Regions from separate parts of the Enterobacter sp. ECC_219_Taxon_10 genome, predicted to be linked through region 2. Evidence: predicted binding sites of a transcription regulator. Region 2 holds the regulator's gene; each other region holds the start of a gene.

Region 1 (2,277 bases), 540 kb from region 2:
ATGTCGCCCGCTTCAGCGATGTCGCTCTCGATACGCTCAAGACCCAGGTGAGTCAGTACTTTACCGACTTTACCGTTACGGGTTTTGCCTTCGCTATCGATGATAGTGACCTGCTGGTTAGGCTTCACTTTACCGCGCTTGATACGGCCAATGCCGATAACGCCAACGTAGTTGTTGTAGTCGAGCTGGGAGATCTGCATCTGCAGGGTGCCTTCCAGGTCAACGTTCGGCGCAGGGACACGGTCAACAATCGCCTGATACAGCGGGGTCATGTCTTCAGCCATGTCTTCGTGGTCCAGACCTGCGATACCGTTCAGTGCAGAAGCGTAAACGATAGGGAAGTCCAGCTGCTCGTCGGTCGCATCGAGGTTAACGAACAGGTCGAATACCTGGTCAACAACCCAGTCAGGACGCGCGCCAGGGCGGTCAACTTTGTTGATAACAACGATTGGCTTCAGACCATGGGCAAAAGCTTTTTTGGTCACGAAGCGCGTCTGTGGCATTGGGCCATCCATTGCGTCAACGACCAGCAGAACGGAGTCTACCATGGACATTACACGTTCAACTTCACCACCGAAGTCGGCGTGCCCTGGGGTATCAACGATGTTGATACGGTAGTCATTCCATTTAATCGCGGTGTTTTTCGCGAGGATAGTAATCCCACGCTCTTTCTCCAAATCGTTGGAGTCCATCACGCGTTCTTGGGTTTCGGCACGTGCATCAAACGTACCGGATTGCTGCAGCAGCTTATCAACCAGGGTAGTTTTACCATGGTCAACGTGCGCGATGATGGCGATGTTACGCAAATTTTCGATCACAACTTTGCCTCAGGCATTTAGAAATAGCGCGTTATTGTACACGGATTAATCGCACTACAAAACAGGATCACAAACATCCCCCGCAAACAAGTATTGCAGAGATGCTTTGTGATCGCTTTCACGGAGCGGTAAAAGGGCACTTTAACGTAAATTGCACCAATATGGTGCTCAACGTTCACAATGAAGCACTATACTGGTGCAACAAATCCATCATGGTGCAGCCCTTTTGCACTATGGTGCGCATGATAACGCCTTTTTGGGGTGTTTTAAAAGTTGGCACAGATTTCGCTTTATAAAAAATACATGGCAACAGCCAGTACAAACAGAAATTGAAGACCTCGTTACCACGACGACAATGACCAATCTGGAGAGTTAAGTATGTCCGCTGAACACGTTTTGACGATGCTGAACGAACATGAAGTGAAGTTTGTTGATCTGCGCTTCACCGATACCAAAGGTAAAGAACAGCACGTCACAATCCCTGCTCATCAGGTGAACGCCGAATTCTTTGAAGAAGGCAAAATGTTTGACGGCTCCTCCATTGGTGGCTGGAAAGGCATTAACGAATCCGACATGGTTCTGATGCCAGACGCAACCACTGCGGTCATTGATCCGTTCTTCGAAGAACCAACCCTGATCATCCGCTGCGACATCCTCGAGCCAGGCACGCTGCAGGGCTACGACCGCGACCCACGTTCTATCGCTAAACGCGCTGAAGAGTACCTGCGTTCTACCGGCATCGCGGACACCGTTCTGTTCGGGCCAGAGCCAGAGTTCTTCCTGTTCGACGACATCCGCTTCGGTGCCTCTATTTCCGGTTCCCACGTGGCTATCGACGACATCGAAGGTGCATGGAACTCTTCCACCAAATACGAAGGTGGTAACAAAGGTCACCGTCCTGGTGTGAAAGGCGGTTACTTCCCTGTTCCTCCGGTCGACTCTGCACAGGACATCCGTTCCACCATGTGTCTGGTGATGGAAGAGATGGGCCTGGTTGTTGAAGCGCACCACCACGAAGTGGCGACTGCTGGTCAGAACGAAGTGGCAACCCGCTTCAACACCATGACCAAAAAAGCGGACGAAATTCAGATCTACAAATACGTTGTGCACAACGTTGCGCACCGTTTCGGTAAAACCGCGACCTTCATGCCAAAACCAATGTTTGGCGATAACGGTTCCGGTATGCACTGCCACATGTCTCTGTCCAAGAACGGTACCAACCTGTTCTCTGGCGACAAATACGCTGGTCTGTCCGAGCAGGCGCTGTATTACATCGGTGGTGTTATCAAACACGCTAAAGCGATCAACGCCCTGGCGAACCCAACCACCAACTCCTACAAGCGTCTGGTCCCGGGCTACGAAGCACCAGTAATGCTGGCCTACTCTGCGCGTAACCGTTCTGCTTCTATCCGTATCCCGGTGGTAGCTTCTCCGAAAGCGCGTCGTATCGAAGTGCGCT
Region 2 (2,277 bases):
CTCTTCCAGCTTGCCGTGCGGGATCGCGATACCGTTGCCGATACCGGTACTGCCCATCTTTTCACGGGTCAGAATCGCTTCGAACACCACCTGCGGCGGCAGGCCCAGCTGTTTTGCAGCCAATTCACTGATGATCTCCAGCGCACGTTTTTTGCTCTGGCAGTGAACGGCACTGCGGGTACATTCCTGGTTAAGGACATTGCTCAGTTGAAGAGCGGAATCGTTGTTTATCATAATTTCACCTAAGCGCTAACTGTACAAATGGCCTGTTGTGTTTCACAACAGGCCGTCCTGCACCCGTTAACTGCCCGGACAATTAGTGTTGTTTCAGTTTATCTTTATGTTTATTGAGCTGTCGCGCAAGCTTGTCAATCAAGCCGTCGATAGCCGCGTACATGTCCTGCCCTTCCGCACTGGCATGGAGCTCACCCCCGTTTACATGCAGGGTCGCATCCGAGATATGAGTCACTTTCTCCACTTTTAACACAATGTAGACCTGGTTGATCCTTTCGAAATACTGTTCAAGTTTCGCGAACTTAGCGTTCACGAAGTCACGTAAGGCCTCAGTAATCTCGACGTTGTGTCCTGTGATATTGAGCTGCATAGTGTCTTCCTTATCGGTTGTGTCAGACCAGCTGTTTACGCTGGTTAGACGGCGGAATGGATAAAGACTCTCGATACTTCGCAACAGTACGACGTGCCACCATAATACCCTGATCGGACAGCATGGTGGTCAACTTACTGTCACTTAGTGGCTTCGCGGGGTTCTCCGCGGCGATCAACTTCTTCACCAGTGCGCGAATCGCCGTTGATGACGCTTCGCCGCCGCCCTCGGTGTTCACATGGCTGGAGAAGAAATACTTAAGCTCAAAAATACCGCGCGGACTGTGCAGATACTTCTGCGTGGTGACGCGGGAAATGGTGGATTCATGCATCTCGACGGCCTGGGCGATATCCGCCAGTACCATCGGTTTCATATACTCTTCGCCCTGCTCAAAGAATGCCTGCTGCTGTTCGACGATGCAGCGGCTCACGCGCAGCAGGGTATCATTCCGGCTCTCCAGGCTCTTGATCAACCATCGCGCTTCCTGAAGATTGCTGCGAATATATTGATTGTCGGAGTCGTTGCGCGCGCTGGTACACATAGAGGCGTACTGCTGGTTGATTTGCAGGCGAGGGATGCTGTCAGAGTTCAGTTCAACGACCCAGCGGTCATTGTGTTTTCTGACCAGCACGTCCGGGATAACGTACTCGGGTTCGCTGGTCTGGATCGACTGACCGGGACGCGGATCGAGAGACTGGATCAGATTTACCGCCTCTTTCAGCACCTCTTCCTTCAGGCGCGTCACGCGCATCAGGGTGCGGAAATCGTGGTTAGCCAGAAGATCCAGATGATCGCCGATGATTAAGCGCGCTTCGTCGAGCCACGGCGTCTCTTTGCTGAACTGAGAAAGCTGGATCAGCAGACAGTCGCGCAGGTCTTTCGCGGCCACCCCGACCGGATCGAAGCGCTGAATGCGTTTCAGTACCGCTTCAATCTCCTCAATCTCAATCTCTTCATCGCCCATGCTTTCCAGAATGTCGTCCAGCGTGACGGTCAAATAACCGGTGTCATCAACGGCGTCGACAATCGACGTGGCAATGGCGCGGTCGGTATCGGAGAAGGGGGTAAGCTCTACCTGCCACATCAGGTAATCCTGCAGCGACTGGGTGGTTTCGCCCTGGTAGACCGGTAGCTCGTCGTCCTGGTAGTCTGCACGCGTGCCGGAAGGGGTGCCGGCGGTATAGATTTCATCCCAGCTGGCATCCAGCGGAAGCTCGTCCGGCATCTCTTTTTGTTCGAGGGCATCCGCGGTGTCGAGCGCTTCTGTATCCTGTGACTGCTGGGTATCTACCTCGTCATGAAGATCGGCTTGCTCCAGCAGGGGATTGCTGTCCAGCGCCTGCTGGAGCTCCTGCTGAAGTTCTAACGTGGACAGCTGCAACAGGCGAATTGCTTGCTGTAGCTGCGGCGTCATCGCCAGCTGTTGGCTGAGCCTTAATTGCAAACCTTGCTTCATGTTCAGAGCATTTTTCTCCGGTTCGGCGTTACGTTACCTCTACCCTATCAGAGTCTGAAGTCTTCCCCAAGATAGACGCGCTTAACATGATCGTCTTCGAGGATCTGCTGCGGCGTACCGTGGGCGATCAGATTGCCCTGGCTCACGATATATGCGCGTTCACATACCGCCAGCGTTTCACGAACGTTGTGGTCGGTGATCAGCACGCCAAGCCCGC
Region 3 (2,277 bases), 510 kb from region 2:
ATTCCGGGCAGAGGAAGTTGTCCGGCACCTCGCTCCACGGCGTGCCCGGGGAGACATCCTGCAGCGGCTCGCCCTGCTCAGGATCGTAGATCCACTGGCAGACGCTGCACTGCATGCGCGGGCCGAGATCGGCGCTGGCGGCCACGTCACAGGTTTGCGGCTGTTCGGCGAGTGTTGCAGCGGCATCAGGAAGCGGTGCGAGCGCCCACTGACGGGCAATGTCGCGACCGTGCTGGCGGCAGATTTCCAGCGCGTCAAGGTCAGGACGCCATTTCGCCTTCAGGCTCAGGGACATCTCAAAACCGGCATCCTGTAAACGGGTGGAGAGACGGTCTACCGCGCCGCCGCTCCAGCCGTGTGAACCAAAGGCGCTGGCGCGTTTGTTGCGAAAGCGCAGACCGGTCATCTCTTCCACCAGGCCGGCAATTTTCGGCATCATCACGTTATTCATGGTGGAGGTGCCCACCAGCACGCCCTTAGAGCGGAAGACGTTGGTCAATACCTCGTTCTTATCGCTGCGCGCCACGTTGAAGATTTTCACCGCCACGTTCGGGTCCACTTCGTTGATGCCCTGGGCAATGGCGTCCGCCATCATGCGGGTGTTGTTGGACATGGTGTCGTAGAAAATCGTAATGCGGTCTTCCTGATAATCTGCCGCCCATTTCAGGTACAGCTCCACAATCTGGGTTGGGTTTTCACGCCACACCACGCCGTGGGAGGTGGCAATCATCTCCACCGGCAGGTTGAAGCCGAGGATCTCGGTGATTTTCGGCGTCACCAGGCGGCTGAACGGGGTCAGGATGTTGGCGTAGTAACGCTGGCACTGTTCGAACAGCTCGGCTTGGTCCACTTCGTCGTTGAACAGGCGCTCGTCGCAGTAGTGCTGGCCGAAGGCGTCGTTGCTGAACAGCACCGCGTCGCCGGTCATGTAGGTCATCATGCTGTCCGGCCAGTGCAGCATCGGGGTTTCCACAAAGATCAGCTGCTTGCCGTTGCCGATATCCAGCGCGTCGCCGGTTTTCACGGTGTGGAAGTTCCACTCCGGATGGTGATGGTGGCCGTTGATCGAGTCGATGGCGTTGGTGGTGCAGTAGACAGGCGTATTCGGAATGTAAGACATCAGTTCGGTCAGCGCACCGGCGTGATCTTCTTCCGCATGGTTGATGATGATGTAGTCGATGTCGTTCAGATCGATTTCGCTGCGCAGGTTCTGCACGAACTCGCGGCTGAATTTGTGATCGACGGTATCGATCAGCACGTTTTTACCTTCGCGAATGAGATAGCTGTTGTAGCTGCTGCCGCGCAGCGTTTTGTATTCCGTCCCGTGGAAATCGCGCACTTCCCAGTCACGTTGACCCACCCAATGAATGTTATTTTTAACCAGAATAGACATAGCAACCTCAGCGTAATACAGCGTTTCAAATAAGATGCTGTACCTATATCAAGGTGCGTGCCAACTATTTAATTGATTGATAATATTGAGTTTATAAATGTATTGTCCGTAAAGGATAGTCATTGTGACTATCAAGAAAGCTGTCAATATGACACTATGTATTGTCAAAATGACTGTGAGGCTGACATGAGCTTTTCTGTAGATGTGCTGGCGAAGATTGCCATTGAACTGCAAACCGGTATCGGCCATCAGGACCGCTTTCAACGGCTGATCTCCACGCTGCGCCAGGTGCTGGCGTGTGACGCCTCGGCGCTGCTGCGCTACGAGGGAAGACAGTTTATTCCGCTGGCTATCGACGGGCTGGCGCAGGACGTGCTCGGACGGCGTTTTACCCTTGAAGGCCATCCGCGGCTGGAGACCATCGCCCGCGCGGGTGACGTGGTGCGTTTCCCGGCGGACAGCGATCTGCCCGACCCGTACGACGGCCTGATCCCCGGACAGGAGAGCCTGAAGGTACACGCCTGTATCGGCCTGCCGCTGTTTGCCGGGCAAAACCTGATTGGTGCACTGACGCTCGACGGCATGTCGCCGGACCAGTTCGACACCTTCAGCGACGAAGCGCTGCGCCTGATTGCGGCGCTGGCCGCCGGGGCGCTGAATAATGCGCTGTTGATAGAGCAGCTGGAGAGCCAGAATATTCTTCCCGGCAGCCCGGCGGCGTTTGAGCAGGTCACGCACACGGAGATGATCGGCCTTTCGCCCGGCATGGCGCAGCTCAAAAAAGAGATTGAGATTGTCGCCGCGTCCGATCTGAACGTGCTGATCTTCGGGGAGACCGGCACCGGTAAGGAGCTGGTGGCGAAAGCCATTCACGAAGCCTCGCC

The links. The regulator sigma-54, encoded in region 2, starts transcription at its own class of promoters, with help from an activator protein. The targets are predictions, from matches to a motif close to GTTGGCACANNTTTCGCTNT.
Region 1: the regulator sigma-54 is predicted to act here: its motif matches at 1,091-1,110, upstream of glnA (glutamate--ammonia ligase).
Region 3: the regulator sigma-54 is predicted to act here: its motif matches at 1,439-1,458, upstream of norV (anaerobic nitric oxide reductase flavorubredoxin).

Annotation. Positions count from the first base shown of each region.
Region 1 is NZ_CM178005.1:4,865,927-4,868,203, forward strand. It holds gene typA (ribosome-dependent GTPase TypA) at 1-818, opposite strand, end outside; gene glnA (glutamate--ammonia ligase) at 1,197-2,277, shown strand, end outside.
Region 2 is NZ_CM178005.1:4,324,672-4,326,948, reverse strand. It holds gene ptsN (PTS IIA-like nitrogen regulatory protein PtsN) at 1-234, opposite strand, end outside; gene hpf (ribosome hibernation promoting factor) at 317-604, opposite strand; gene rpoN (RNA polymerase factor sigma-54) at 627-2,060, opposite strand; gene lptB (LPS export ABC transporter ATP-binding protein) at 2,108-2,277, opposite strand, start outside.
Region 3 is NZ_CM178005.1:3,811,890-3,814,166, reverse strand. It holds gene norV (anaerobic nitric oxide reductase flavorubredoxin) at 1-1,393, opposite strand, end outside; gene norR (nitric oxide reductase transcriptional regulator NorR) at 1,580-2,277, shown strand, end outside.